One region of the Alteromonas sp. KC3 genome, then DNA from elsewhere that is predicted to be linked to it. Evidence: riboswitches for the same ligand, from Rfam matches in the RefSeq annotation. Region 1 holds a riboswitch; the other holds the start of a gene.

Region 1 (15,584 bases):
TCAATGGACGATTGGACAGCAATCGCACGTTGGAGATACTACGGTGACGTAGACTTCGAAGGTGAAGGTGGTCTATCTTCGTACTCGTTCTTCGACCTTACTGGTAGCTACCAAATCAACGACTACCTAGCAGTATCTGCTGGTGTGAACAACGTTCTTGATAAAGAGCCGCCAATGGTTGGTGGTTCACTAAGCACTAACGCTAACACTGTAGCAGGCTTCTACGACACACTAGGTCGTTACCTGTTCACTACTGTTACTCTTTCTTTCTAATTTTTTAAAAATTAGTTAAAGCATCTAAAAAGCCAGCCGAAAAGCTGGCTTTTTTTATGCCTGTCTTTTCCTTTTACGCATTAGCGCAAAATATAAATGTGAAAGATAAACCCGGTTTTTTAAACCTAGCCGCGCTTGATCGCGTTTGATGAAGAGCAATGAATTAACGATTAGCGCTTATTATTCATGGTGAATATTGCTAATGTATAAGTGAGGAACAACGCTAAAGCATCTTAGAAATAATAAAAAATAATGAATGACCTAAATCAAATTGGCCAGCTTCTTAAGGCGGGTCAACATCACGACGTACTCAAACTTTTAAACAAAGCCTTTCCTTCTCATCTTCCCTCGAGTGAGTTAGTAAAAATTGCCAGCTTTTGCGAAGTGAATACTAACCAATTTGAAAAAGCCATTTCCCGACTTTCGCAGGCGCTTATTCTTTTTAAAGATGATGTTGGATTACTCATTAGTTTGAGTTTCGCGTACGCTAAAAGTGGCGATGTTGAAAATGCAAGTAAAACAGTTTCGCGACTTACACCGCAAACTTTACTTAACGCTTCGCATGTTCATGAACTGCTTTTTTTATTGCGAGAATTTACATTGCGACGCTATGCGGTAAAAAGTGTAGTAAGTGCTATTTATAGCAATGGTCAACAGGTTTACGGTAATGACGAAAAGGTACTAAGTCAGTTACTGCATAGTGCAAAACAAGCTAAGTTATGGGAAGTAACGTTAACCATTTCAAATAAGCTCTATCAACGTTTAAAAAAAGATACTTTCATTATTGAGCAAGCAATTGCACTTCGCTTTTTAAATCGCCCCTCAGATGCTATAGCGTTACTTGAGAAATTGACTTCATCAATAAACCATTTTGCCGTGTTTCATAACCTGGCCAATGTGTATTCAGATAATGGCGAACTGCAAAAGGCACTCGTGTACTACGAAAAGGCCATACGACTCAATCCAGATTACGTAGAATCACTGGTGAATCATGCAAAGGTGTCGTTTGAGTTAGGTAATACAACAACGTGGCTGAATTTGTTTGAGCAAATAATAAAACAAAAGGCGCACTCTGTTACACACTGTATTGCCTATATTAATTTATTAATTGAAGGAAAGGACTATTCAAAAGCCATCACCATCATTGAGCAGATGGCAGATGAAAATAACCAACCTATTTATGCGTTATTAAAGGCAAAGGCGCTACGATTAGACAATAAGCCAGATGAAGCTTTGGCGGTGCTTGAACCGTTTTCACAGCGCAATATTGCAGAAATTAATCTAGAACTTTCTGAAATTGCATTAACGCTTAAAAACACAGCGTTAGCAGCGCAGCAGCTGGAAGCTGTTAAGAAAAGCGCTCCACTTAATTTTGCGATGCAGCAAATCGTAAAGTCGAACGCCTACATTGTAGACAGACTACTTGAATTACCAATAGCGCCAGCGCTACAACAAGCAGTGTGGCAAAAAACTGTGAGTGAGACTGAAGTACCAATGTCGGCTATTCGAGAACATTTAGAAACATTACACGGTGATTTGTCATCACCAGTTAATCAGTCGGTTCAAAGAGGTACGCAAACGAGAGGAAACTTATTCCCCACGAAAAATAGCAACCTCAACGCGCTTGAGGCGTTTATTAAACACCAGATTGTCGATTTTATCAGTGAGAACGCGTCATATCTTAGTGTTGAAAATAACAACAGGTTAACTGCAGATATGATTGAGTTCAGCGGTTCGTGGTCCGTATTAAATAAGTTTGATGGATATCACGTACCACATTACCACTCAAATGGTCTGGTGAGTGGTGTTTTCTACGTAGACGTGCCGAAAGACTTGAGCGAGCATGATGTAAGTGGGCACCTGCATTTAGGGAGAGTAGATAAAACACCATTCTATTTGATTGACCATTTTACAACGGTTAAGCCTGAGAATGGCAAACTGGTCCTATTTCCCTCACATGCGTGGCATGGTACTTTCCCTACCGAACGAGAAGGAAACCGTTTAACTATCGCGTTTGATGCTATTATTAGTTGAAAGCGCACCCACAGGGTTCACAGTTACAAGTGCCACAACTGTTAAATGTTGCGCTTTTGTTGAGGAATTGAATTAATCGATTAAGTATCAAACTGGAGTGACGTAATTAATTAACAATCTTATTTGTTGGTATATTAATCAATTGATTTAAAAACCACATGGTGTAAACAGCCTGTTACTTGACTCGTTATACCAATCCGTGTGAGTATACTACGTTCGTAGTACTGACGATTGACGTTAGTACTGCATTCCTGAAACAAAATTGTGAAAGTTTTATACGCCCCTTGCCCGAATATTTTCCTATCGGCGAGGATTCAAATAAGAAATTTGGTTGGGAACTATGTCCAAAATGAGCAAGAGAACTCTTATTGCTTCTACTGTTATGGGTGCATTCGCACTAACAGGTAGCGCAGTCTCTGCAGATACGCTAGAAGATCTTCATAAAGAAGAAGCGAAAATCCACGCGGCTGCAGCGAAATCTCAAGAAAAAATCAACACGTTGTTTGAACAATCTCAGGAACTACTTGTTGAGTATCGTCAAACAGTAGATGAGACAGAAAACCTTAAGATCTACAACGATTACATCGCTAGCCTTGTTGCAGACCAACAACGCGGTATTGATTCACTTCAGCGTCAAATCGACAGCATCGAAGAAACTAAGCAGGGCATCGTTCCTCTTATGTTCCGTATGATCGATAGCCTAGAGCAGTTCATCAAGCTTGACCGTCCAATTCACTTGGAAGAGCGTCTTGCGCGTGTAGAGCGTCTTCGTGACATCATGGCTAACTCAAACGTTACTGTTTCTGAACAGTTCCGTCAGGTGCTAGAAGCATACCTAGTTGAAGTTGAGTACGGTACGAAGATTAACTCTTACCAAGGTACAATCAACGACGCAGGTACAGAAGTAACTGTTGACTTCTTCAACCTAGGTCGTACAGCTCTTACTGCACTTTCACTAGATCAAACTCACGCATGGGTTTGGAATAATGAAACTCGCTCTTGGGAAAAACTAGGCGATGAGTACCTGTCTTCAGTAATCGAAGCAGTTAAAATGGCTAACGGTTCAATCCCAGCGGACCTAATTAAAATTCCAGTTAGCGCAGCGGAGTAATAGTTAATGAAACCAGTATTCAAAACTCTTTTAGCCGCGGTAGCAGTTGCGGTTACAGCAACCGGAGTACAAGCTCAGGAAGCAAAGAGCCTTAAAGATCTTCTTGATCAAGTACAGCAAAACCGTGTTTCTGAAGCACGTCTAGACAAGCAACGCGAAGCTGAATTCCAATCAGCACGCGCTGACAAACAAGCACTTCTTCGCAAAGCGCAAGCTGACCTTAAAGCTGAACAAGCGCGTGGCGATCGTCTACAGAAGCAATTCTCTGACAACGAAGTTACATTGAACGAAAAAGCAGCTGAGCTAGATCAAGCGACAGGTACGCTTGGTGAAATGTTCGGTGTTGTACGTCAAGCGTCTTCTGAAGCGTTTGGTCGTATCTCTACTTCAATCGTAAGTGCACAATTCCCTGGCCGTGGTGAATTCCTAGCTGCAATGTCTGAAGACTCTAAAGGTCTTCCAAACATTAAAGAACTAGAAGACCTATGGTTCGCACTTCAAAAAGAAATGACTGAAGGTGGTGAAGTAGTTAAGTTCACTACAGAAGTTGTAAATCTTGACGGTGGTTCATCACAACAAGAAGTACTACGTGTTGGTACATTTAACCTTGTCGGTGAAGCAGGTTACCTAGCGTACGACGCTGAAGGTGAAATTGTTCAGCCTTTAGGTCGTCAACCAGATGGTCACTTCGTTGCGTCTACTCAAGACCTAATGGAAGCGACTTCAGGTTTCACTCCTTTCTTCGCTGACCCTTCTCAAGGTGCAATCCTTGGTCTATTGAAGCAGAAAGCGACAATGTCTGAGCGTTATCACGCAGGTGGCCCAGTAGGTTACACAATCACGCTAATGCTAGCGGTTGGTCTACTAATCGGTCTTTACAAAATGATTACGCTAACTATCGTTGGCGGCAAAATGCGTTCACAGCTTAAGAACGTAAGTAACCCTTCTGAAGGCAACCCACTAGGTCGCATTCTTAAGGTTTACCAAGAGAACAAAAATGCTGACGCTGAAAACCTTGAGCTTAAGCTTGATGAAGCTATCCTTCGTGAACTTCCACGTATCGAAAGCGGTATCAACGTAATCAAGATCTTCGCAGCGATTGCTCCTCTACTAGGTCTACTTGGTACAGTACTTGGTATGATCGAGACATTCCAAACTATCACACTATTCGGTACTGGTGACCCACGTATGATGGCAGGAAGTATCTCAATGGCGCTTGTAACTACTGCTCAAGGTATTATCGCGGCTCTGCCTCTAATCCTTACTCACAGCATCGTAGCGTCTCGTAGCAAGTCAATCATCCACATTCTTGATGAGCAAACTGCGGGTATCGTAGCTGCTCACACAGAGTCGGAGAAGGCGTAATATGAATTACCTGATTGGATTATTTGAATCGGTCAGGGACTTTATCGCTACCGGCGGTGACGTACTTTACTTCGTTGCTGCCGCGCTCTTTCTCATGTGGGTATTAATGATTGAGCGTTACTGGTATTTAACCTCGGTCTTTCCAAAGGTGAAGAAAAACATCATCGCCAATTGGGATGCCCGAGCTGATACCACTTCATGGTATGCGCATAGAATCCGTGACGCGTGGATTTCTCAAGCGTCAGACGACCTAAACGCTAGAATGCTGATTATTAGAACCATTATTGCAATGTGTCCACTAATCGGGCTACTGGGAACAGTAACCGGTATGATCGGTGTTTTCGAGACTATGGCAACACAGGGCACCAGCAACGCTCGTCTTATGGCCGCTGGTATCTCTATGGCAACAATCCCGACGATGGCGGGAATGGTTGCTGCGCTATCTGGACTGTTCATCAGTTCACGTCTTGAAGCGAAAGTGAAGCTGGCAAGAGAAGGGCTAGTTGATAGCCTGCCACATCATTAGAGAGAGAGATTATGGCTCGAAAAGTCAGAACCGAGGAAGAAGATGCACAGATCGACATGACGCCCATGTTGGACATCGTGTTTATCATGCTTATCTTCTTTATCGTTACCACTGTTTTCGTTAAAGAAGCAGGGATTGAAGTTAACAAGCCAGATGCGAGCCAGGCGATTCTTCACAAAAATGCAAACATCTTTATCGCCGTAACGGAAGATGGAAATGTTTGGTTAGATAAACGTGAAGTAGCGCCGGACAGCGTAAGAGCGAATATTGAAAGACTGCTTACCGAGCAGCCTACTGACTACGTAATCATTCAAGCTGATGTAAAAGCGAAGCATGGTTTAGTAGTTGAGATTATGGATCAGGTTAAAGCCGCTGGCGTTAACCGAGTCTCGGTAGCGGCAAGGGGATAAGATGTTACGTATAATTGTATCTATATTTTTAGGTGCTGGTGTTGCATTCGCCCTGTTCGTTCTAATGGCAAAGTTGATTGAGAACTCATCTAGACCAGCAGACGAAGTTCCGCCTGCACCGGTGATCGATATTGTAATGCAGGAACCAGACGACCAGACGCAAACGCGTACTCGTGTTCCGCCTCCGCCTCCGCCGCCACCGCCTCAGCCTCCAAAAATGGAGCAAGTTGAGCCGGAAGCAGCAGAACCTGATGCAGATGGTTTTAGCCTAGCTATTCCTGCTGTAGATACAGGTGGTGTTGGTGTAAACATTGGTGGTGTTGGTGCAATGCAGCGCGATGGTGATGCTACACCTATCGTTCGTATCGACCCGAAATATCCGCCTGATGCAGCCCGTGACGGCCGTGAAGGTTGGGTAAGACTGTCATTCACTATCAACGAAGTTGGTGGTGTAGACGATATCGAAGTTATTGATGCTGAACCTAAGCGTATTTTCGACCGTGAAGCACGTCGTGCTTTGCGTAAATGGAAATATAAGCCTAAGATCGTAGATGGCAAGCCGGTTAAACAACCTGGCATGTTCGTACAGCTAGACTTTAAACTGGAGCAATAGATCATGATGAAACGTTCATTCAAAATGACAGCCGTTGCTTTAGTGCTTGGTGCAGGCGCGGTGCTTTCAGCACCCGTTGCACTGGCGCAGTCTTCGCCTGTTGTTTGTCCTGGATATCAAAAGGGTAAAACAACGCTTGTAGGCGAGCGTACCGGTAAAAAGGTTCAAAAAGCATTTGAGTTCTACAACGAAGACCAAGTTACCGAAGCACTAAACGTATTATATGAAATCGATCCGTCGGACGATTTCGATAAAGCTTACGTTAAACGCTTTATTGGTAACCTTTTGGCTTCTCAAGAAGGCCAAGGCTTAAAAGCGTATGGCTACCTTGAAGACTCAGTTCAGCCTAAAGTTCTTAACGACTTAGAACATTCTCAAACACTTAAGTTACTTGGTGACTTAAGCATGCAAGAGAATAAGTACACTGACGCGATTAAGTGGTATAACGAGTGGATGACATTCACTTGTAAAGAAGACGCTGATGTATATACGCGTTTGGCACAGGCTTACTATGAATCTAAGCAATTAGCGAAGATTGTAGAGCCAGCGGATAAAGCAATTGCTTTGTACGAAGAGCCAAACAAAAACCCTTATGTACTAAAGCTTACTTCGTACTACGAGCGTAAGATGTTCCCTGAGACGGTTGCAGTAGCAGAAGAACTTGTACGTAAATTTCCTGAAACACCTAACTGGTGGACTCAACTTGGTTTCTTCTACCTACTTGTAGAAGATTACAAGAAAGGTCTTTCAACGTTTGAACTTGCTTATATGCAAGATTACTTGAAAAAAGACAGTGAAATTAAAACGCTTGCACAGCTTTATCAAACTAACGGTATGCCTTATAAAGCAGCTAAACTGCTTGAAAAGCATATGAAAGAAGGTTTGCTTAAAGATGATGCAGATATGCTAGCGAATATTGCAAACGCATATCACCAGGCGAAGAACTACAAAACAGCTGCGAACATGTACGCACGTGCAGCAGCGAAAAGTTCTGACCCAGAGCATTACCGCAAGCAAGGTACACTATTGTTAGTGGCTGAAGACTACAAAGGCGCAATCAAAGCACTTGAAAATGCTCTTGAGCGCGGCGCTGAAGACCCAGAGAAGATTCACTTCACACTTATGGAAGCGAATTTCTATGCGGGTAACTTCAAGTCTGCTTATAGACATGTACAGGAAGCTAAGAAAGACCGCTCACTACGCCGCAATGCTGCTGCGTGGGAACCTTACATCAAGGAAAAAGCGAAGAACCGTGGTATTAGCATTTAATTCCGCGCATTAGCGAAAGAAAAGCCTCCTTATGGAGGCTTTTTTATTGCTTTCAATTTAGTGAAAAATTCGGTGAGAGTAGCATTTTATCCACCGTAAAGCGTGTTGGTACAACGCAGTGCAAGCCATTACCATTCAGTCGTCTAGGCTACATAAATAACAGCCTTATTTCTTCGCGCAGTATACGTGTAATGTCTTTGATGCCATTGGCGTTAAGTTGTCTCTTAAGTTGCGCTATGTTGATTTCATGACTACTCATTGCAGTGAGCACATCATTGTTATTTAAATAGCGTAAAGACCCTTTTTTCTTCTGGTTAATGGCATGACCAAAGAATGCGTTTCCGTTGTCTTTGAGTGCAGCAAAGAGAAGTGTGAGTATTCGCCATACATCATCAAGAGGGCGGCTCCCAGCAACAAAATGCTGTAGTTTTTTCATTAATATAGCCTGAATCTCCTCGGGTACTGTTGCTATATCAATTCTATCTTTTTGCCATTTAAATAAACTCATCAAGAGCTTTAGTGATTGGTTGGCCGCTTCAGTCATGGCACAAAAGGCTAACGCACTCGTTTCTCCGCTTGCTTTGTTCGGTTTTCTCCCTTTATCGACAATGCTAAAGCCATTATTAGTCCAAAAACTGTCTAGGGCAGTGGTGGTTCCGTACGATGTTGTCAGTGCATCAATAGCGTGTTGATTTGCGCAGCTTTTTATTTCGCTTAGTAAAAAAGAACCATACCCCTTGCTTTGCAAGGCGGGGGACACGGCGATGCGGTTTATACGCCAGTATTTTAATGTAGCTAAGGAAGCATCTGCGGCCAACAAGGCCAGTCTCTGGGCGCTCAAGTGCCCTTTAGGTCTGCGCTCACCAGTAGCAATTTGCTGAGCAAGTGAAGCAAATGGTTTTCCACCTTCTACGTTAATAATAGCCGCAGCAATAACGCTATTTGAGTGAGTTAACGTGGCAAGATGAATATCAGGGCTATCGACAAGACGCATCAAGTCATCTGGTGTGGTTTGATAGTGGGCTAATGTAAGCAATTGCATTACTTGGCAGAGCATATCGTCGTTTAGTGACTTAACGTCGCTCAATGTAAAGGTGGTATCGCTGATATTAACGCTGATTCGTTCACTGTATTCTTGTTGAACGTGATTGCTCCCTGATTTTTCAAACAAACATGTGTCTAATATAAATTGTTCAATTGGATCTTCATCGTACCATCGCAGTGGTGTTGTCAGTTTAATATGCTTAGGCAAGGGGGCGTTGCCTTCCGTATCTGGGCCTTTTCCTTCAGAGTCTTCTGCTTTAGAGGAAAGAAGTGTAGGCAATAGTTTTTGTACAAACCCGTTACCACTGCCTTCATAGCCTTGCAATGTAGTGCTCAAAATCCAATTTTGATGAGAGCCGATTATAGTTTTGAGTAAGGGGAGGGGAAAAGAAGCGGCTTCATCAACAATGATGAAGTCAGTATGCTGTGACAATTGAGCCGTCAGTTGTTCGTTATCAGGAGCGACCCATTTAAGTTCACCTTGGTTATAGTGAATGTGATGATTGCCAATATACGCCACGCCAAGTTGCTTAGTCGCGAATTTAAATATTTGGGCGACGTTATCGGATAAGCTACTGGTAAGTAAAATACGCTTTCCTTGGCGCACCAATTCACTGGCAACAATCCCAAGTAGCGATGATTTTCCCCTACCGCGTGGTGCTGTAACAAGAGCACGACAAGGTTTTGATTGGTCAAATGTGGTCAATTCATTAAATCCACGCGCTTGCTCGTCAGATGCAAAAATCTGCTTATCATAGTTACAGTTATCTAGCGCGGGTATGAGAGGCTGGCGCAGTGTCGGAAGATGTAACTGTGAATCGCTGTAAATTGCTACCTCAGCATTACTCTTAAGTTTTTCCACTATGCGCGCTATATAGCTACTGTAGGTTAGCGTATAGCCGTGGGATAAAGAGGACGTTTTAACTTTGCTAGGCCATTGCTTTAGGTCGGGGCAAATCAGAACAAGGCAACCACCGTGTTTAATGGTGCCCGCTATTGCCATCATATCTCCAGCGGAAAACGATTTTTGGCAATCAAAAAATGCAATATCACACTCAGTGCCAAGTACATGCTTTCGGGTCTTGCTATCGCCAAATTGCGCGATGGTTATTGGTTGTGGGGCTAATGCAATTAATGCTTTGCAAGACGAATCGCAAAATGGCTCTGTACCGCTTATCACGAGTATACGTCTGTGATAACGAGGCGTAGTGCCGTGAGCGTATTCGAGAAAAGGAGTAAATAACCAATCGGCTAATTGTTGTAACGCCATGAAAGTGTTTTTTCGGTATAATTAAGTGACTATAGTAGCGATTTATTAAGAGGAATTCGAATGCGCTTTCTTTCTCGGCGTTTAGTTATGCCAAATGATCTCAATTATGCCAACTCCTTATTTGGTGGCCGCGCGTTGGAATGGATTGACGAAGAAGCCGCAATTTGGGCAATTTGCCAGCTTGAAACCAACTGTTTGGTGACCAAGCATATAGGTGAAATAAGTTTTGAGTCTCCAGCATTGCAGGGGGATATTGTTGAGTTTGGGCTTGAGACAAAAGCGGTTGGTCGCACGTCTATTACCGTAAGCTGTTTGGTGCGCAATAAGGCAACGAAGAAAACAATCTGTTTTGCTGATGATATTGTGTTTGTAAAAGTAGACCCAGAAACCCGTCAGCCCACCGCGCACGGCAAAACGCTGGAAGGACTTAAAGCACAAACCGATGACGAGGTTAGAAAACTCAACCTGAATATTGAAGAAAGTTAAGTTTGAATAACTTAGATATTTATTAAATAGTACTTAACGTTATCTTCGCTTGACGGCGTTTACCCAACTGGTAGACTCCGCCTAGTTGGTAAGCCATACGCTTAAGTATGTACTTACATATGCCAAGGGGTGTCCGTGTTTCGGTCTGAGATCCACAATGTGTGGGAACCCTTAAACCTGATCCGGATAATACCGGCGTAGGGATGGTTCACAATATAGCCTTATCACCTGCCGTTAAAGCCGGATCTTTTTTCTTAAAACAAGAACAAGAGATCCCATGTACAAATCATTTTTCACTCTTTCTTTACTCGCCAGTTCAGTGGCTGCTTATGCTCAAAATACCAATGAAGTTAGCGAGCAAGCACAAGATATCGAACGTGTTGTGGTAACGGGTGACTTTCGTCAGACTACACTTGACCAATTGAGCGCAAGCGCAACTATTTTAGGCGAAGCGCGTTTACGCAGTAGACAGCCTTCCCACATCGATAGCGTACTAAATACAGTTCCCAATGTTAACTTTGCCGCAGGTGCGTCTCGCGGTCGCTTCGTTCAAATTCGTGGAATTGGTGAGCGCAGTCAGTTTGCTGAGCCCATCAATCCGTCGGTTAGTTTTATTGTCGATGAATTTGATTTTTCTGGTCTGGCGGCAGCAGGCATTATTTTTGACACCAAACAGTTAGAAGTCTATCGCGGCCCGCAAGCTACTTTATACGGTACTGGTGCGCTAGCAGGGGCTGTAAAACTAACTAGTAATGAAGTACGCAGTAACGCGCCAAGCTATGTTGAGGCGCGCGCTGGAAACAAAGGTAGTTACCGTATTGAAGGTGCAACGGGTAACGATATTAATCAAGACTGGGGTTATCGCGTTGCGCTAGTACACAATCGCAGTGACGGATTTGTTGAAAATACCTTTTTAAATCGCGATGACACCAATAATATTGATGAAACTGCTCTGCGCTTTGCATTGGAAGGTGAATTAGACGATACCACCACATTGGCGGTAACTTATCGTTGGTACGACATCGACAATGGGTACGATGCATTTTCTTTAGATAATGACAACAAAACCCGTTCTGATGAGCCAGGTTTTGACGAACATCAGACACATGCGATAAGCGCCCGCAGTACAACACGCACTGCCAAAGGCGATCTTATTCTGATTGCTACGCATGCTTCCCATAATATTGCCTATGGCTATGACGAAGATTGGACGTTCACAGGTTTTCACCCGTGGGGCTATACATCATTTGACGCCTACTATCGCGATGTAGACACCCAAACAGGAGAAATACGATTTGTATCCTCACCTGAAGCGGCACTATTTGATGGGAAAACTGACTGGACAGTAGGCGCGTTCTACAAAAATTCACAAGAGCAGTTATTGCGTCAGTACACGTACCTTAGTAACGACTATGCAAGTGAGTACACGCCAACAACAACGGCTTTGTATCTTCAAACCGCAACTCAGCTACAAGATAATCTTACCTTGGTTGCGGGAATTCGCGCAGAAAACTACGATTTTGAATTTGCCGACAATAACGGGCTAACACGTGATTTCGATACCACAATGTTAGGCGGTAAGGTGGCTCTCCAATACACAATGGGTGACCATTTTTACTATGCTAGTGTGTCGCGTGGCTTCAAAGGGGCTGGATTTAACCCTGATAATCGTGTGAACGACGACCAGCGTTTCTTCGATGAAGAGTACAACTGGAACTACGAGTTAGGTGTGAAGGGGCCACTCTTAACATCAAACCTTACTGCACGCGCCGCAGTATTCTTCATGGATAGAACCGACACACAAGTTAGCGACTTTGATGTTATTACTCGTGATGATGGTACTGCTGGATTTGTTGATATTATTGATAACGCAGACTTAGGTACAAATAAAGGCGCAGAACTAGAGCTTAATTGGTTAGCCAATGATGCGTGGCAGGTCAGTGCCAGCGTGGGGTATTTAAGTGCTACATTTGAAGGTTACACCCTAGCAGATGGCACAGAAATACAAGAGCAGCGACAAGCGCAAGCGCCTAAGTGGACTGCTAATGTATTCAGTGAGTATGCCTTTACCGATACTTTATTGTGGCGTGTTGATATGGACTTTAAGAGTGAGTACCGATTCTCTGACGGACATGATGTAACGGCACCGAGTACAGCGCTGTTTAATTCAGAAATTGTGATGCTATCAGGGAATTGGCAAACGTCTTTGTGGGTGCAAAATGCATTTGACCGTGAATATTACACCAGAGGCTTTGGTGGGTTTAGCAACGATCCACGCGACGAATATGCGTTTAACGAGCCGTACTACCAAATTGGCAATGGACGACAGTTTGGCGTAACAGCGAAATACGCTTTTTAATAAGAGGGTTTTGGTATGCAAGTTATGGTCGAGTTGTCGTTATACCCTTTGGTAAATGAATACATTCCGCCAATTCAATCGTTCATCGATAGATTGAACAGTTACGCTGAGCTATCTGTGTCAACGAGTTCAACGAGTACACAAGTTACCGGAGAGTATGCTGATGTAATGGGTATACTAGGTACTGAAATGCAGCGAACGCATGAAGAAGTTGGTCAGGCTATATTTGTTGCCAAATTCCTTAACTTCGACGCCATGCAGGCAAGAAAGTCATCATAATGGGTGACTTTCTTTCAATATTTGTTGAGCAAATTACCACCACGTCACCTTTGGAATGGTGCGCGGTGGTATTGGCCATGGCCTATGTGTTTTTGGCAGCCAAGCAAAGTAGTTGGTGCTGGCTGTGTGCATTTATTAGCACAGCGATTTACACGTGGTTATTTTGGCAAGTTACTTTACCGTTTCAGGCCGCGTTAAACTTTTTCTATATGGTGATGGCGGGGTATGGTTATTATCAATGGTCAAAAGGTGGTCAAAATGGCGAGGCAAAACCCATTCGCTTTTGGCCGTGGTGGGTGCACGCTATCATCGTCCCTACTATGCTCTGTGCTGCTTGGGTAATGTCTGAAGTCGCCACGTCTCAGTTTAACAGTGAACATCTTCTTTTAGATGCAAGTATTAATTTACTGAGTGTGATTACCACGTTTATGGTGGCACACAAAATACTGCAAAATTGGGTATACTGGTTCTTTATTAACATTGCGTCTGCTTATTTGTATTTACAGGTAGGTTATGCACTTTCTGCTTGCTTGTTTTTGGGCTATGTTGGGTTTTCCGTTTTCGGCTATGTCCAATGGCGAGTAGAGTATAAGGAGCAACGTGGACACATCGACTATTCTGGCGCAGCTTCACAACGCATTTAACTTAAGCAGCGACGTGGTTCTCTCGCGTCATCCATCTGGTGCGGTAAATCATGTTTATCGTCTGCAAGACAAAACGCAACACATTGACTACGCAGTAAAGTGGTTAGGTGATGACAATTTTAGTGGCGTTAACCGCACGCATCAGTTTGTGTTACAACAACAGCTGTGCCAAGTAGATATTGCGCCAAAGCCCATTTGGTTGAGCGACGATGAGCGTATTTGGGTAGAGTATTGGCATCCAAATACGCGATTGGCTCAGCGCAACCCTGAAACTCTGGCAAATGTGTTGGCGCGTATTCATCAGCTACCTGTTACCGCACGTCCGTTAAACCTTGCCGCCAGATGGCAGCACTACTTGCACGTTGCAAGTTTGTCTGAGGGCGATGCGTTGTATGACCGAGCAACGGCACTTAGAAGCGCAGTTTTGCGTAGTGAGCAGGTCGATGAAGACCTGGTGTTGTGTCACAACGATTTGTTATACAGTCACGTATTGTGTCGAGAAGGCAATACGCCGGTGGTTATCGATTGGGAATATTCAGCGATGGGTAACCGTTATTTTGATTTGGCTAGCTGTTGTTTGATTAACGAGCTCGACGATGCAACGAGTAATAAGCTTGTCAGTTGCTATGCGGATATCCTTTCTATTTCACACGGTGAAGCAAAGGAAAAATTTAGTCTTCACAAAGACATTGTTAGCACAACCAATGCACTTTGGTTCGAGGCGCTTTCTGAATCAACACCGAATGAGCTGCTAGCCGAAATCTAATGGCATGTTTACACCATTTATTTTCCAATTGGCGTGAATTAGTCTGAAAAAACATCGCATTGCATGTTAATTGAGCATGTGATGCGTTAGGGCGACAAAAAGGCTTTACCTTTTAGATGTCATCCGTATAATGCACAGCGCGCTAGGGGTGTAGTTCGAATTGGTAGAACAGCGGTCTCCAAAACCGATGGTTGGGGGTTCGAGTCCCTCCACCCCTGCCACTTTTCCCTATTGTCGTTTCTAGGCAAACATCTACCAAAAGCATATTTAGTATCTTCACTGTCACTTTAATCAAACAACAGTTCTGGCATTACATCGTCGGATGTCTGCAGCGTCGACAGTTAAAAAACGGTAGACTTATCATTCGGGCTAAAGCTATTTAATGTCAGCAAAACATCACGTAAACTTACAGGTCTTAACTTACTAGCGTGAAATCTATGTCACTGTCTCCTTATCAACAAGCTATTTTACAAGAGATGGGCATTCCAGTTTGGGTGCCGAAAGCTGTATATGAAGCAAAGCTTGAAGAAACAGGGGCCCGTGCAACTGATAGCTCTACCAATGCTCATCACTCTGCAATGCCTGCACAAAGCAAACCGATAACACAAGAGCAAAAACAGTCAAGGCTGGCTCAGTTACGCGCGCAAATGGGATCTGAATCGAGCAAAGCAGATGATAAAAGCATTACAAAACCAGCTCACGCTATTCAACAAGCAAATCAGCCTGCTACGAGCACACCGCAAGCTGCGCCTTTCTCGTTACCTGATTCGCCTGAAGGGCTGCCGTTAAGTGCTGAGCAGACCAAGAAATGCGCTAAGTGGCTCGATGATCTACGGTTAGCCTGCGTGCAACTGGGTTTACCGTCTGAGTTAGCAAGCAAAGTGATGATAAGCAAAACCCTAGCGGTCGATGAGCAAGCAATTATTTTGCCTGCTGAACCACTGTCGTTAACCCCTTCACAAAAGCGCGCCCTGTGGCTAGCGCTAACTACCGTCGCAAAAACACAGAGTTAGCAGCCTTGAATATTCAACTTGTTACTGCAGACACACCAGCTGCATTGATTGAACGTGGTCATGCCATTCACGTACAAGCTCAGTTTTCGCCGTGGAAACTCAGCACATTCGCTGACTGTTTT
Region 2 (15,584 bases), 1.1 Mb from region 1:
AAAGTAAAAGGCGAATTAGTACCGCCATATCCTCTTTGCCATCCTAATCAATACAGAGACAGCTTAACCAAGCTAGCTCAGTCACAAATTGATACATTCTTTTGTGCGCACGTTGAGCCAACAAAGAAAGACGATATCGACTTTGAACACGTTATAGAAAATGCACCGCGAAAGCCCAAGAATCACTGGCATTCCAGCAAAAACCGCATCAAGAAAAAGTTGTTTGGCCTTACTCGAGAACACTAAAACAAACTTGCCGTAAACGCATTACCGAAGGGTTTTACGTGGCATTACCCTTGCTTTTACCCGCTTTACAACCACATTTAAACTATGCACAGTGTCACGTAGGGGCAACTGCGAAATACGCAGCAGGTGCCGCTCAGTAGAGGGCACAGCAAGGTAATTAAAAGGAGTAATGCGGGCTGTATGCAAAAAAATATCGCTACGCTGTTTGATAAAACACGGGCTGTGGCGTCGTTAACTGGCGACAAACTGGCTGATGTGTTTAGCAAAGAAACGCACCGATTTACCATTACAGGGCTTAGTCGCAGTGGCAAGTCTATGCTGTTTACCAGTCTTATCACTATGCTGAAAAGTCGAAGTGAAGAGGGCTATGCCTGCTTGCCATTACTGCGTTATCTCCCGCCTTCACAAGTGTTAGACATGCAAATAGCGCCCATCGAGGGCTATAAACCCTTTCCTCATCTAGACAACATAGAAGCACTAGAGCAAGGTATTTGGCCTGATGCTACCGAAGAAGCTTATGGTTTTAAGTTAATTGTTCGGCTTAAGCAAACCGCGTCGCTTAAGCGCCACGTATTGCCACACACCGACGTGGTGTTTGAATTTATTGATTATCCCGGAGAGTGGATAACCGACATTCCTATGTTAAGTAAAACCTACGCACAGTGGTCAGACTCGGCGTGGGCTCAACTTAGCAGTGGTCCTCAACAATATTACGCGAATGCGTGGAAGGCCGTTGTTAATCAGTTCGATTTTGAGCAAGCACCTACCCCTGAGCGCATAACACAACTACTTGATGCCTATCGAAGTTATTTGGTAGAGGCAAAAGCCAATGGCATATCGCTGTTGCAACCGGGAAGTTTTTTGCTGGAGTCCAGTGACTTTAATTGGCGTGAATTTGGTTTTACGCCACTGCCTTCAAGTATAACGAGCGACGTGTCACACCCTTGGTTTATTGCGTTTAACAAGCACTTTTCAACATTTCAAACGAAATGGCTCACGCCATTGAAGCAGTCCATTTTCAAAGAAACTGACAAACAAATCATTCTTATCGATTTGTTTGAAGGGCTAAATCACAGTAGACAGCACCTATATCAGCTCAAAGAAACGCTAAGTCATTTAGCCGATACCTTCGTCTATGGGCAAAGCGGGTGGTTCTCGCGCACTATTTTGAAAAAAGAACAAATTGGCCGAGTCGCATTTGTTGCCACTAAAGCTGATCTTATTCCTCATAGTCAACGAGATAATCTGTTGAGTTTACTCACTCAGATAACAGAAGGGGCACGGGCTCGATTTACCGATAAGCCTATTCAATTTGAACACTTTTTGGTATCAGCTATGCAGGTTACTGACGAAGGGGGAAGCGATAACGCTATACGCTACAAAAATAGCGAAGGGCAGTATGTAGAATCCACATTTGAGCCGGTGCCACGTAAATTGAAAGAGATGGAAGAGGGCAGTCATTTTCCCGTGCCACACGTAACCGTGCCTTCCGACTTTAAGGCGCGCATTCTGGCAGGAAAAGGCATAGACAGATTACTGCAATTTCTACTCGGGAAAGAAGAGATTTAGAGCGTGTTGGGCTTAAACACAAAAGCGCCAAGCGTAAACAGGCCGACGTGCTGCTAGGCAATAACGCACACGCGCTTATGAAGGTATTAGCATGAACGAAAAACCACAATATAAAACGAAAGTAACTACACAGACTTTAGATATTGCTCAGCCCGAGACAAAACTGCCGCAGCAGGTGGCACAAGATGTATGGGAAGTAGACGCTAAAGAAAAAGGCGTGTCGTTGGGTACGGCAACATTGGGCTTTGGTGTAGTGTCATTGTTAGGCTTTTTTGTTTTTGAAGCCTACACCACATTAATGGCAAATATGGCCGAGCACCCCATCGGGGCAAGTGTATTAGGCGTTATGTTAGCGGGCTTTGTCAGTTGCTTTAGTTTTTTAAGTTTTCGAGAGTGGCGAGGCTATAAGCAAGTGAATACCGCAATGGATGATGCGGGTGCTATTCGCGAGTTGCTTGCGAGCAAAGGCAGTGAAACCTCGCCGCAGAAAGTGCAAAGTGTGTTACTACATCATGGTAAGCGATTTAGTAAAGGGTCTTACGCTGCACACTGCTTTGAGCGCTATCAGCAGCAATTGCAAAGCGACATGACATCGGCCGAGTATTTAGGGTTATATGAAGATACCGTACTAATACAAGTGCAAGCCAAAGCGCACAAAGTATTAAACAAGGAATCTGTGACCGCGGGGAGCCTGGCATTTATTAGCCCCAATAATCTCATTCAAACGTTCGCGGTAATTTGGATAAGCTTTAGAACCATTCGGCGTTTGGCAAGAGTTTACGGGCTTCGCCCCAGTACAGTGGGCAACTGGAAGTTACTTAAAGTGCTTGCTCAAAACATTGCAGCACAAGGCGTGTTTGACTTAGCCACAGATGAAGTGGCCAATCAAATTGGTGGCAGTTTGTCGGCTAAATTTATGGAAAATTCAGCCGAAGCCATTGCCGCAGGCGCGCTAAACGCAAGGCTAGGACGAGCGCTTATAAAACTGCTTAAGTAGCCAATCTACCAGCAGTTAAAGCGCTTTTTTAGTTGGCATAACAACGTTGGCAAAAATAAGTCCAGCCACTAATGACATGAAGATCAAAAACACTTCTTGGCCAAGGTGATCGGCTTTAACAAAGTCTTGCCCTGTCATAAATGAGTTCAAACCAATGTATGTCTTAGAGCCAGGTACCAACACAATTAATCCGTGCATAGCCACAATAGTGGCCGGTTGATTGGCAATTCGGGTAAACGCATTAGCAAAGATACCCAAGGCAAAAGCACCCACGAAAGCCCCTAATCCCGGGCTCATATAATCTGAACTGAATGCGGTAGCACTGTACGCGATAAATGCTGCGGCAAGCGCCCACGGAATATGTTTCAAGCGTGTTCGGAATATCGCAACAAGTGCAAAACACAATAAAAATACCGCCAACCACGTCGCCCAGTAAGGCAGTGATTCTGCAGGCGTATAAATGTTTTCGCCAAATGCACTAAACCCAACTGATACACCAAGAAACGCACCAAAATACAACTTAAATAGTTGCATGATGGCATCCATGGTACGGGCTGTACCTGATACCATATTGCGCGACGACAATTCGGCAAGCCCCATGGTGAGTGCAAGACCAGGTACAAATACAATGACTGACGACAGTACCACTAACGGAATGTTAATACCTGGGTCAATATAGCTGCCCACAGCACAGGCTAAAATGCCGCCAACAAAGGCCGTAACGGGTTCAAGCATAAGGTTAACCCGCTTCGACTTTTGTGCCCAAAGTGTCCAAAGGTAAGCCACAATACCTAGCGCGCCAGACCAGCCAATTTCGCTCCAGCTTGCTCCCATTAGCATGGCGAACGCACCTGTCGCCATGGCAAACGCAACACCCGTTACGAATTTGCCATAGGGGCTGCCCATTGCGTCAATTTCATTTAAGCGTTTATCAGCTTCGCTAAGTGATAATTTTCCCGCCAATAATTCACTGGCCAGTTCATCGGTTAACGACAGCGCGTTCATATCAAGGTCGCCAGGTAGAAGGCGCGCGGCGTGATTATATTCGTCTTCGTGGCGATCGCTCCAAATCACAAACGTGAGCGACGTCGGTGTAGAAATAAACGAAGCGTGTACGCCCAAGTACTTTGCTACCTCGCCTAAATAGGCTTCTAAACGAAACGCAGGCGTACCGTACTTGTGCAGCATTTTTCCAAGCTTCACGATAAATCTACGAATTTGAATAAATTCAACGGTATCCAACGCACTGTCCTTCAAACATAAAACGGCTATGACAACCCTAATATGGGTTAAATATAATAAAAAAGCCAGACGAACACACTGGTATGTCTGGCTAAAATTTGCGCGGATTGTACGGAGGGTTTGCGCGGAAATCAAAACATATTTTTTCTTATTTTGCGTAAGAAAAACTAATGCTTTTTCAGATGGTGTTATTTCCGCGCTAAAGGTGTAGTTGTATGTTTTTAAAACCTTTTATTTGTTGCTAAGGACACGCCCCTTGCATAGTAAATGTAGGTTCGCCTTGAGGGTTATAAAAACGCCACGTACAGATTTCACTTTCATCACCACCGCCATTACTTGGTTGAGGAATAAAGTTAAAGCCTCTACCGTAATCTGTTAAGCCGCTATCTCCAAAATCACCGCCCGAAGCACTTGATTGTACGCTCGCTTCCCAATACTTATTGAGGTGTTCGAGCATGCACGGGTTAGTATTCGTTAAGGCACCTGCACTTAGGGCGCTAATCGCAATACCATCTATTCTAGAGGCATTTTCGTTAACCGAGATACCGAGAACATGGTTTTGCAAATAAACGTTGTATGCAATGCGGTTTAACGTCGTACTTGTCTTAGCATCCGAAAAGTCTGCCACCATTAATCTATGTTTGTTTATTACCTCCCTTGTGCCCTCAATATTGATGTTATCGGTGCTAACCGAAAAGTGGCTGCCGGTGAAATGACTGTTCGAAAACCGCGCTCCCTGATCAGGGTATTTATGCAGGTAGGTGTCTTGGACAAGCTCTAATAATTTGCTGTTTGTGCGTGGGGAGAATGCGGCTCCTATTGCAGAGGCAATGGGCAAATTGTTACCGCAGTTTCTTGAAGGCGCTGACTGTACTGTTTCTAACACGCTTGATGGGGTTGTAAGCTTATGGTTGACCGACTGAATTACCTCGTCTAGCTGTGCGTAGGTTTTGACAATCTCTTTCATTACCTTTTGGGTTTTGTTGTTCACAGTGAAAGGTTGTGCGCTTAAGCGTATATCGTCTAGGCCGGCGTAAAATACGTGAAAGCCCCAGATTTTTTCTGTTGATGCGTTGGCAACTAATATTGGATTGGACTTAGCGGCACAGGCTTGCGCGTGGTCGGCCTTAGAAGGGGGCTTTCCCCTACACGCATGCTTGACGTTGAACTCACCAAGAAGTGTAAATGCTTTTGCTTCGGTCTCGTCACAGTTGTTGCAAATTATGGCTTGATAATTTTGCGCAGAGGCGCCTTGGGTGATGAGTAGTGCAACCAAAAACACCACGCTGCCTACTACTGAAATCCATTTTTCCATAGGTATATTCATCCGTATTTGAATAAAAACGCTATTTGTCCTTTCTAAATAGCGTTACTACTGTTTCAAACTGAGTCTTTGCTGTCAATTTATATGTGTTCGAATGTTTGTCTTCACTAACCAAAGGGCATCCAGTCTTTCCATACAGGCTCTAAACCATTTACGGCGAGAGCTTTGACTACCTTATCGACAGGTCTATTATCGTCTATATCAAATTGATTTAGTGCTGTGGTTGGTGTGCTGTAGCCACCCGGTTGCGTTTGCGATGCCGCGCTCATCGACGTAATTCCCAAGGGGGCAGCGCCATCTCTAAAAGCTGCCGACTCGCGGGTTGATAAAGAAAGTTCTGCATGCGGGTTAAACAACCTGTGTGCACATATTAATTGAAGTAATTGCTTTTCATCTGGCAAGTGTCGAGAGTGCTGTGCACCATCTCGGTTTCCTTCGCATGCGCGCAATCGGGGAAACGAAATAGAGACTCGACTTTGCCAATAATGTTTTTGAATTAGTCGGCCATGCAAGGCGGTCATTACGCTGTCTACACGCCAGTCGCCAAGGCCGAGTAGGGCACCTATACCAATTTTGTCTATACCCGCTTGGCCAATGCGATCACTGGCTTCTAGTCGCCACAAAAAATCCTGCTTTTTACCTCGCGTGTGTACTTTGGCGTAATGCTGGGGGGAATAGGTCTCCTGGTAAACCAACACCGCGTCTAACCCTTTTTCTTTTAATGTTTTGTAGTGATTTAGCGTAAGCGGCTGAACCTCCATCATTAGATAACTTACTTTGTCGCGAATAGCGTCAATGGTGCGCTCGAAATATTCCATGCCTACTTTGGTTTCGTGTTCACCCGTGACAAGCAGTAATTGCGAAAACCCCATTGCGTTAATTGCAGCAACCTCGGATAGCGTATCGCTAATTGACAATATGGTGCGCTTAATTTTGTTGCTCATGGTGAACCCGCAATAGGTGCATTCATTGGCACATAGGTTCGAGAGGTATAACGGCACAAATAACTGCATTGTGTTACCAAAGCGATGGCGGGTAAGGTGGTAAGCACGGCTTGCCATAGCCTCTAAATAGTTTGCGCCAGCAGGTGAGATGAGCGCCATAAAGTCATCAAGCTCGAGTTTCTCTTTGCTAAGGGCGTGTTCCACATCATTGCGCGTTTTACTGTGAAGCGTTAGGGCAATATGAGACAAATCTTGTTGTAGCAAAGCGTCGGCTACTTTCATACTGTGCACTCCCACATTACGTTAGCGCGCGGTCTAAAAAAGCCGTTAGCGGGCTAGATGCTTGCGCTGTACGGTGTGTTGTACCAAGCCCGGCTTCAAACGCTTGCCGGCCGGTTTCTACCGCACTGGCAAAGGCATTGGCCATGGCAACGGGATTGCGCGCTGTGGCAATGGCAGTATTGACCAACACGGCATCTACACCCATTTCCATGGCCGCCATGGCATCGCTGGGTTTTCCTATGCCTGCGTCTACAATGACAGGCACTGTCGCCTGCTCAACAATAATGTTTAAGAAGGGTTTAGTTTGAAGGCCTTGGTTACTACCAATTGGCGCAGCTAATGGCATAACGGCAGCGCAGCCGACTTCCTCTAATCGTTTACAAAGTACGGGGTCGGCGCCGCAATAGGGCAAAACATGAAAACCTTTTTTAACCAATACTTCAGCGGCTTTAAGGGTTTCAATGGGGTCGGGAAGCAAATACCGTTGGTCAGGATGTATTTCTAACTTTATCCACTGACTGCCAATTGCTTCATAGGCGAGTTCTGCAGCAAATATCGCTTCTTGTGCAGTTTTAGCCCCAGAGGTATTTGGCAATAGGGTGACTCCAAGATTGCGTAAAACACTCAGTGTCATGTCTGTACATGTATTGCTGGCTACGCGTTTCATCGCCAGTGTCACAATAGCGCTTTGCGAGGCACTAAGGGCATCTTGCATTGTATCGGGATCACTGAATTTTCCTGTACCAGTAAGCAATCGAGAGGAAAAAGAATGGTTGGCAAGCGTTAACATGATCTCAGCCTCCGGCTACAAGTGTGAATATATCGATGGTGTCACCACAATTTAAGTGGGTTGTTGACCACTCTCGTTTACTGACAATGGTGCTGTTTACCGCAACGGCTGTACCTACGCTGTCGAGTGATTTCAATGCGATAAGCTCGCTTAAAGATATAGGCGCAATAACATTCATGGCCTGACTATTAACGCTGATATGTATTTGAGTCACTGGCAAACCTCGCAATGTGATGAAGGTAAAAGCGAAAACGACTGCATGCTGCCTTGTGCAACATGACAGTTGAGGTAGCGTCCCCATTGGATATCCGCACCGTAGCGTTTAGACAGAAAAAGTAACGCTTGCGCAGCTTGATGGCAGGCGGCCATACCTACCGCAGGTCCAAGCACTCCTTGGCTGATGCAATCCTCTTGAAGAGTAATATGCTCGACTAAGCAGGCATAACAGCCTGTGTTTTTAACCTGTGATGAGATGTTTATTGCTTGCCACGTTACACCGCTAGCACTTGCCGTAAATAACGGGATTGAAGACGCTATACAGGCATGGTTTATTTGCTGGCGCGTGGCAACTGAGTCGGTGCAATCAAGTACGCAAGTCGCATTGCTTAGTAAGGTTGGTAAGTTGTTACTATCAACAAATAAGCTTTTATAATTGCAGGTTGTGTGTGGGTTAACTTTTTTGAGTTCATTGCAAAGCGCTTTGGCTTTAAGCTCGCCCAAGTGCATTTCGTTGTAGGCAATTTGTCGTTGTAGGTTGCTCATGTCGACAACATCACCATCAATTAATGTAATTTTACCTACACCAGCGCCTACCAAGTAGCGTGAGGCAAGCGTACCTAATCCACCAAGACCAATGACCACCACGTGAGACTGCATAATGTTTTGCTGCCCCTGCTCTTCAATTTCGCTAAGCCCGAGTTGTCTGCTGTAGCGCTTTATGTCCTGTTTAGTAAGCAAAGCCTGCCTCCCGCGCCAATGCGTGAAATGCGTCTTTAGGATTGTCGGCTTGTGTAATTGCCGTGACGACAGCAATGCCGTTTACGTGAGTTTGAGCAACAGCGTTAATGCGGGCGCGTGTAATACCCCCTATTGCCACGGTTGGAATGTCTTCGCAAAGTGAAACGTAATTCGCAAGTCGAGATACGCCCTGAGGGCTTGAGGGCATATCCTTCGTGGTGGTAGGAAATATATGACCTAATGCAATGTAAGAGGGTTTTAAGCGTTTGATGCGTTGAATTTCTTCATAGCCATGGGTAGAAATACCTAAGCGCAACCCTGCTTGTTGAATGGCATGCAGATTGGCATTTTCTAAATCTTCTTGGCCCAAATGTACGCCATAAGCGCCCAACGCAATGGCCCATTCCCAATGGTCGTTGATGAACAGCTGACATGACGTATTACTCGTCATATCAATGGCTTGTTTGATTTGGTCGCGAATGGCATCCGGCGGGCCGTGCTTTACTCGCAGCTGTATTATTTTAACACCTGTAGGCAGTAGCTCTTTTAGCCATTCGACACTATCAACCACAGGGTAAATACCCATTTCGCGTTCTATAAGTGGCGCAAAGGGTAAAAGGGAAGACGACTTACTAATCTGTGAAAGCGCACTGGCCGTGTGATTAGTATCAGCGTACACATCGGGAAAAGCACTTGGACATTGAGGAAACCCGATAGTGCGCGCGTTGAAGGTAAGTCCAGGAATTTGTGCACAATACTGACGTACATGATTTACGTACGCAATAGCGAGGGTGAGTGCATCAAGCAAATCATAATGGCGCACAACAAACCCACACAGTGCACTGGCAAGCATGCACCCTGTACCGCGCAACTCGCCATTGCTATTGCGCTTGAGCGCAAATGTTCGCGTGTAATTGGTAGTGACAAATATATCGAACACCTGAGTGCTATTTAAAGTAGCACCTAATGGCTCGGTTAGGTGCCCACCTTTTACAAGAACTGCATGAGCGCCGAAAGTGATGAGCTGCTTAGCGCACGTCAGGGCATCTTCCACACAGGTAATGTCGTCAGTATGTTGTGCAAGCAGGCCAAGCTCTTGAGTATTAGGGGTAACGACATCGACAGTTTGCAGCAACTGCATTATTGCATGGGTACTTAGCTCACTTAATTGACCGCCCGACGAACTGCTAAATACCGGATCCCAAACGACAAAAGGGCGTGCTGCGCCAAGGGCTTGTATACGAGTACACAATAGTTGTGCTTGCTCGTCATTGGCAATAGCCCCAATTTTTATTGCACTGGGCAAGGCATCCTGTGCCAACACTTGCCACTGTGCATTCAAAGCAGATACTTTTGTTAGATCGCGACTTAGCATCACTGTATTTGACTGTACGGTAAGCTGAGTTGTCAGTAAGCAGGCGTGTACATCAAGGTCTGCCAGTGTAATAGCGTCGCGAGAGATGCCCGCACCGCCACTAGAATCAATCCCACCAACACACCACACAACCCGCTTTTTCATTACCGACTGTGTCATGGCAAGTTCACCTTAGTATCTGCCGCATGGTAAAGCGCTGCGCCCGATTGATTAAACGCCTTAGCCATATCCTGCATACCTTGCTGTTTCTCCTCAGCTTGTTTTGCTACATCACGCACTTCTTGCGAAATTTTCATGCTGCAAAACTTGGGGCCGCACATTGAGCAAAAATGCGCAACTTTGCCAGATGCCTGAGGAAGCGTTTCATCGTGATAAGCGCGGGCAGTGTGGGGGTCCAGAGACAAGTTAAATTGGTCTTCCCAGCGAAACTCGAAGCGCGCTTTTGACATGGCGTTGTCCCGTATTTGCGCGCCAGGATGGCCTTTTGCTAAGTCTGCTGCGTGAGCCGCAATTTTGTAGGTAATTAAGCCTTGCTTGACGTCTTCTTTGTTTGGCAACCCCAAGTGCTCTTTTGGCGTGACGTAGCACAGCATGGCGCAGCCATACCATCCAATCATGGCAGCACCAATGCCTGACGTGAAATGATCGTAACCCGGCGCGATGTCTGTGGTAAGTGGGCCAAGGGTATAAAACGGTGCCTCGTGGCAGTGCGTTAACTGCTCTTCCATGTTCGCTTTAATCATGTGCATTGGCACATGCCCTGGGCCTTCAATCATTACTTGAACATCGTATTCCCATGCAATTTTGGTTAGCTCGCCTAACGTGCGCAGTTCTGAAAACTGTGCATCATCGTTTGCATCCGCCACGCTGCCAGGGCGAAGGCCATCGCCAAGAGATAGCGACACGTCGTACTGCGCACAAATCTCACAAATTTCGCGAAAATGTTCATACAAAAAGCTTTGTTTGTGATGGCTCAAGCACCACTTAGCCATAATAGAACCGCCACGCGACACAATGCCCGTTACGCGTTTGGCGGTAAGGTGCACATACTCAAGCAGAACGCCCGCGTGAATAGTAAAGTAGTCTACGCCCTGCTCTGACTGTTCAATAAGTGTGTCTTTAAACATTTCCCAAGTTAAGTCTTCTGCTACGCCATTCACTTTCTCTAGCGCTTGATAGATAGGGACTGTGCCAAGTGGCACGGGGCTGTTACGCAATAGCCATTCACGGGTTTCGTGAATGTTACGGCCGGTAGACAAATCCATAATGGTGTCTGCACCCCAGCGGGTTGACCACACCAGCTTTTCCACTTCTTCTTCAATCGATGAGGTCACCGCGGAGTTGCCAATGTTGGCGTTAATTTTCACCAAAAAATTGCGCCCGATGATCATTGGCTCAAGTTCAGGGTGATTAATGTTGCATGGAATAATGGCACGGCCCGCGGCGACTTCATCTCGCACAAATTCAGGGGTAATAGTCTCTGGTAAGTTGGCGCCAAAGTGTTCGCCTTTGTGCTGTTGCGTTAGCTCTGCTTCTTTAATGGCCTGTCGGCTCATATTCTCTCGAATGGCAATGTATTCCATTTCGGGGGTCACAATACCTTGGCGAGCATAATGCAACTGCGTAACATTCTTGCCTTGCTTGGCTTTCAGTGGTTTACGCTCACGAATAAAGCGGAAATCTTCGGTGAAGATGTCATTTTCTCGTTCTTTAGCGAATGATGATGACACGCCATCCAGTGCAAATGTGTCGTCTCGCTCTGCAATCCATGCTTGGCGAAGTGGTGACAAGCCCTTGTGAACATCAATGGTTTGCGCTGGGTCGCCATACGGCCCGGATGTGTCATAAACAGGAATGGCTGGGTTAGGTTCAAAGAGTGGGTTTTCTTCTGTGCCACCTACCAAACTGTCGTGCTGGTGGATAAGGCGCATAGCCACTTTAATATCATCGCGGCTGCCGGTTTCGTAGTGGCGTGTGGAGTTAGGGTACGCTTCGCCCGCTAGTTCATTGATAAATTGCTGCGCTTGTTGGCGCTGTTCGCGTCGTGTCGACATAGCATTTTGGCCTTAAAGGTTTAGGTTTAAAAATGCTTGTCAGGAGTGAAGGAGAATATAACGCAGGATTGAAGCAAGAAGGTTGTCGCAGTACGTGGCTTTTTGCGCTATGCAACACCAAGGCATCAAGATGCTAAGACATCCAATCCACAGTGACAACGCGTGCTATTACAAAACCACAACAGCACAACAACATTTCTACTTCAGCATTATATTTTCTTGTTCCCTTCGCAGGTATTAGCCTGATCAGGTTCAACGGATCCCGCTTTCGCGGTCTCAGCTTACTGGATATCCAGTGAAGCACTCCGACAAGTAACTTGTTTTTTACTATATATCCAATAAGTAAGTTTTTACAACCCTTGGATATGTGGGGGGTGTATTAACCGGCTGTTTGCTGCCCTTCTTTGTAAAGCTGAAGGGCAGTTGCTGTGTCTTGATTACGTTCGCTTATGGCTGACAACAGCAATAAATCTTCTTTTCGTGCTTTCATTTTGGTCGCTTTTAACAACGCTTTTTCTGCAAGTACGTCGTCACCCGAGTTAAATGCTACTTGGCCAAGTGTTGAATATAACGCCACGTTATCTTCGTCTTGCTTTATCCAGCTTTCCAGTAGGCGTAGTGACGGTGACGAGTCCGGAATGTTCAGTTGCGTGAAAAGTGGGAACAACGCACTATTTAGGCCGCGTTTTTGCCAATCAACCAGTAACTGCTGAGCGTCAGCGTGCATACCTTGGTCGAGCAGTTGCTGAATGTACGCCGCACGATAAGCGTCGTCGTGACGAAGCTTACGGGGTAAATTGTCCCAATAGGTCTTAAGCTCAACGGCACCTTGTTTGCTGGCAATCTCTGCAAACTTCCCTTTTGCGATGCGCTGACTCCACGCAGTGTAATCTTCTTTTGATAGCGCTTTTCGCCAGCTACCTAAGTTATTTTGTAATGTTTGCCACTGTCCTAGTGCTGCAAGTATCTGCGCCTTTAATTGCACAACTTGTCTGTTCTCACGAGACTTGTCATCAAGCTCATCTAATTTCGCAAGCGCAGCTTCGTGTTTGCCATCAACCATGTCGATACGTGCGTGCATCACGGTAGCGGCAAGGGCTGCATTCGCAAACTCGCTAGCTTGTTCTAGGAAATAACGCGCTTTGTCGAAGTCGTTGTTGGCGAAAGCAATTTGAGCAGAGGCTAAATAATTTACGCCTTCAAAGTCACCGTTGGTGGTTTTACTCAATGCTTTTTTAGCAGTTTCAAAGTCACCGGCTGCCATGGCATGCAAGCCATCGTAAAACGCACGCTTTCGCTTGCGCTCTCCCAGTGCACCAAACCATTTATGTGAACCTGTAAATAAGCTTAATGCCCACATGACTAGACGCAACAAGGCATAAGCACCTACTACACCAATAATAAGAAACAGGCTAAAGCTTATCACCGTCATCTCAATTCCCTTGTTGCCAAGGGAAATAAGCACATAGCCTTTATCGCCCAATATCATTGGCCCGACAATCAGCGTAATAATAAATGCGGCAAGGACCGCTAACGCAATCATTAACCATCTCATAGTGCGCTAGCTCCTTGTCCAAACACTTGCTTTACACGGTTATCAAGTAACCCTTCAAGCGGCTTTTGTGCTTTTAACTCTGAAGGAATAGGGCGAGACACGTCGGTATTAAGCAAATTCTGAATTGCGTTAACAAAACCAGTGACTTGGCTAGTCTCTATATCGAATTTTTCGATAAGCAGGGTTTGAGCGTATTGTAGCGATTGATTGTAAAGGCCTGCGTCACCCTTCAACGCAGCCGACTGTGCATGCATTAACTGTAAGCGCAGTTGCTCTTTGAGTAAAAACTGTGCTTCCAGCGACAATACTGGCTCAACCGGGCCCTCAATCGTTTTAATGGTAAATAGGTCGCCTACCAACTTATCCCATACTTTAGCTAAATTGGCTTTCCAATCATCGGTAGATTCAGACAAGGTATTGTCTTGGGCATCCACATCTTGCGGTTTTTCGAAAGTATCTAATGGTAGTTTATCAATTTGTGCAACCATGCCTGTTAGCGCGAGCGCTACCGAGCTAGGTGACACTGGATTTAGCTGTTGAAGCGTTTGAATATCTTCAGCAAGGGCAGCGCGAACGGGTAACACAGATGGGTCGGCCAAAGATTTTAAGCGTTTGTCAGCATTTACTAACAACAAAATGGCAGTGCGGACGTCATTTTCCAACCATAGCTTACGACCAGCCATACGAACGAGGTAATCTGCTTCGGCAATAAGCCAATCTGCAGGTCGTCGACCTTCCATATTCTTAATTTGCTCTAGGGCTGATTCTGCTTGCAGAGCAAGGGTTTCATTTTCCGATTGTAATGCATTGAGTGCATTGTTGAGCGCATTATTGCTCTTGGTAATTTCATCCAGTTTCGCATTCAACTGGTTGCGCTCTTGTACCATTGCGTTAAGGTCGCTGGCATTCTTTTGCTGGGCGTTTAGCGTTTGCTGTTGTGCAGTTTGTTGCTGCATGTAGTACCAATAACCTGCACCGGCCATTGAAAGTAATATCAAAAACAGAATGACAACGACAAACCAAAGTAGCCCGTTACCTGATGATTTGGCTTGCTTGGGCGAAGAAGGCGTATCCGTTTTTGAGTCGATAACCTCTTTTTCGGCGCTAACCGTTACCAACTCATCGCCTTGAGGACGACTCTCATTATTATTGGCCATTTAATACTCCCAGTTATCCTTTACCCAAGCCGTTAAGGCCTGATCGGTAGCGCGTGAACAAACAAACACGCGTTCCACCCCAATGTTCTTCAATGAATTGGCAATGCGCTCACTTACGGTTAACCATGGCAGGGTCAAAAGTGTATTGCCATAGTGCGTAATTAATTGGTTCGCCATTGCTTCGCTTGTAGCGATAATGCCGCTAACGTCGCTAATTTTCCACCGTTTTGTGTAAACTGGACGGGTAAGTTGCTCGCGCTTGTAAACACAAAAGCTGCTCACTTCGATGCCGCGTTGCACCAGTCCTTGCGCAATGGCATCTCGCCCACCTTCACCTTTAATAATACCTACATGTTGGCAATTTGGCTCATTGAGTTGCTGCATTGCCAATATACCTTCTGATGTATGGTCGCAAGGCGTGAGTATTTTCACATTTGGCGTGTGACTAAAAGCCTTGTGTAATTTCTTGGCGGTTGCGTCGCCCACCGCAATCAAGGTTGTCAAATGAGTATCAGTGCTACTTTTTTGCTTTATGCCTTCTACGGTAGCCTCTACGGCATACACGCTGGTTACCACTATGGCATCTAACGCTGTAGTTGAAATGAAATCGCGCGCTGCACGGCTTTCTGAAGGAATGTAAACGATATCTGATGTGGCGACGCCTACCGCATCAATACCCGCGTCTTCAAAAGCACGGGCACTTGTTTTTAATTTTGGCAACGGGCGAGTGAAAAGTAGCATCAAAGGTTCGCTAGTTATACAACGCTTTTAAAATCTCACCAGCACCTTGGGCAAGTAATGCCTCTGCGACTTCAATACCAATGTCATTAGCGCGTTCTCTTGATGCCGTAGCAGAGGCAAATAAAAGCGTTGAACCATCGGGTTTGCCCACCATCCCTGTTAAGGTAAGCGCGTCGCCATCTAGCGTTGCAAAACTACCAATAGGAACCTGACATCCCCCTTCCAGACGTTCATTCATGGCGCGCTCAGCGGTTACACGTGTATGGGTGTCGTCGTGGTTTAAGGCTTGAAGTAGTGCGATAAGCTCATCATCGTCGTTGCGGCACTCAATGCCCACTGCGCCTTGTCCTA

Evidence for each region. Region 1 has a riboswitch for thiamine pyrophosphate ahead of JN178_RS05500 (TonB-dependent receptor). Riboswitches for the same ligand answer to the same signal wherever they lie in the genome.
Region 2: it holds a riboswitch for thiamine pyrophosphate, as region 1 does, so the genes downstream of both, thiC (phosphomethylpyrimidine synthase ThiC) here and JN178_RS05500 (TonB-dependent receptor) in region 1, are expected to answer to the same signal.

What each region holds. Positions count from the first base shown of each region.
Region 1 covers NZ_AP024235.1:1,226,909-1,242,492, forward strand. The annotation lists gene JN178_RS05450 (TonB-dependent receptor domain-containing protein) at 1-273, shown strand, start outside; gene JN178_RS05455 (putative 2OG-Fe(II) oxygenase) at 526-2,307, shown strand; gene JN178_RS05460 (DUF3450 domain-containing protein) at 2,657-3,418, shown strand; gene JN178_RS05465 (MotA/TolQ/ExbB proton channel family protein) at 3,425-4,783, shown strand; gene JN178_RS05470 (MotA/TolQ/ExbB proton channel family protein) at 4,785-5,309, shown strand; gene JN178_RS05475 (ExbD/TolR family protein) at 5,321-5,719, shown strand; gene JN178_RS05480 (energy transducer TonB) at 5,721-6,332, shown strand; gene JN178_RS05485 (tetratricopeptide repeat protein) at 6,336-7,601, shown strand; gene JN178_RS05490 (GNAT family N-acetyltransferase) at 7,750-9,915, opposite strand; gene JN178_RS05495 (acyl-CoA thioesterase) at 9,976-10,401, shown strand; TPP riboswitch at 10,517-10,622, shown strand; gene JN178_RS05500 (TonB-dependent receptor) at 10,679-12,760, shown strand; gene JN178_RS05505 (YkoF family thiamine/hydroxymethylpyrimidine-binding protein) at 12,776-13,039, shown strand; gene pnuC (nicotinamide riboside transporter PnuC) at 13,039-13,683, shown strand; gene JN178_RS05515 (choline/ethanolamine kinase family protein) at 13,640-14,449, shown strand; tRNA gene JN178_RS05520 (tRNA-Trp) at 14,594-14,670, shown strand; gene JN178_RS05525 (alanine acetyltransferase) at 14,887-15,462, shown strand; gene rimI (ribosomal protein S18-alanine N-acetyltransferase) at 15,468-15,584, shown strand, end outside.
Region 2 covers NZ_AP024235.1:122,960-138,543, forward strand. The annotation lists gene JN178_RS00560 (MBL fold metallo-hydrolase) at 1-246, shown strand, start outside; gene JN178_RS00565 (YcjX family protein) at 427-1,815, shown strand; gene JN178_RS00570 (YcjF family protein) at 1,907-2,812, shown strand; gene JN178_RS00575 (threonine/serine ThrE exporter family protein) at 2,828-4,054, opposite strand; gene JN178_RS00580 (hypothetical protein) at 4,296-5,369, opposite strand; gene thiH (2-iminoacetate synthase ThiH) at 5,486-6,604, opposite strand; gene JN178_RS00590 (thiazole synthase) at 6,621-7,394, opposite strand; gene thiS (sulfur carrier protein ThiS) at 7,399-7,608, opposite strand; gene JN178_RS00600 (HesA/MoeB/ThiF family protein) at 7,605-8,351, opposite strand; gene thiE (thiamine phosphate synthase) at 8,341-9,885, opposite strand; gene thiC (phosphomethylpyrimidine synthase ThiC) at 9,882-11,780, opposite strand; TPP riboswitch at 11,987-12,098, opposite strand; gene JN178_RS00615 (heme biosynthesis HemY N-terminal domain-containing protein) at 12,160-13,335, opposite strand; gene JN178_RS00620 (uroporphyrinogen-III C-methyltransferase) at 13,332-14,492, opposite strand; gene JN178_RS00625 (uroporphyrinogen-III synthase) at 14,493-15,233, opposite strand; gene hemC (hydroxymethylbilane synthase) at 15,244-15,584, opposite strand, start outside.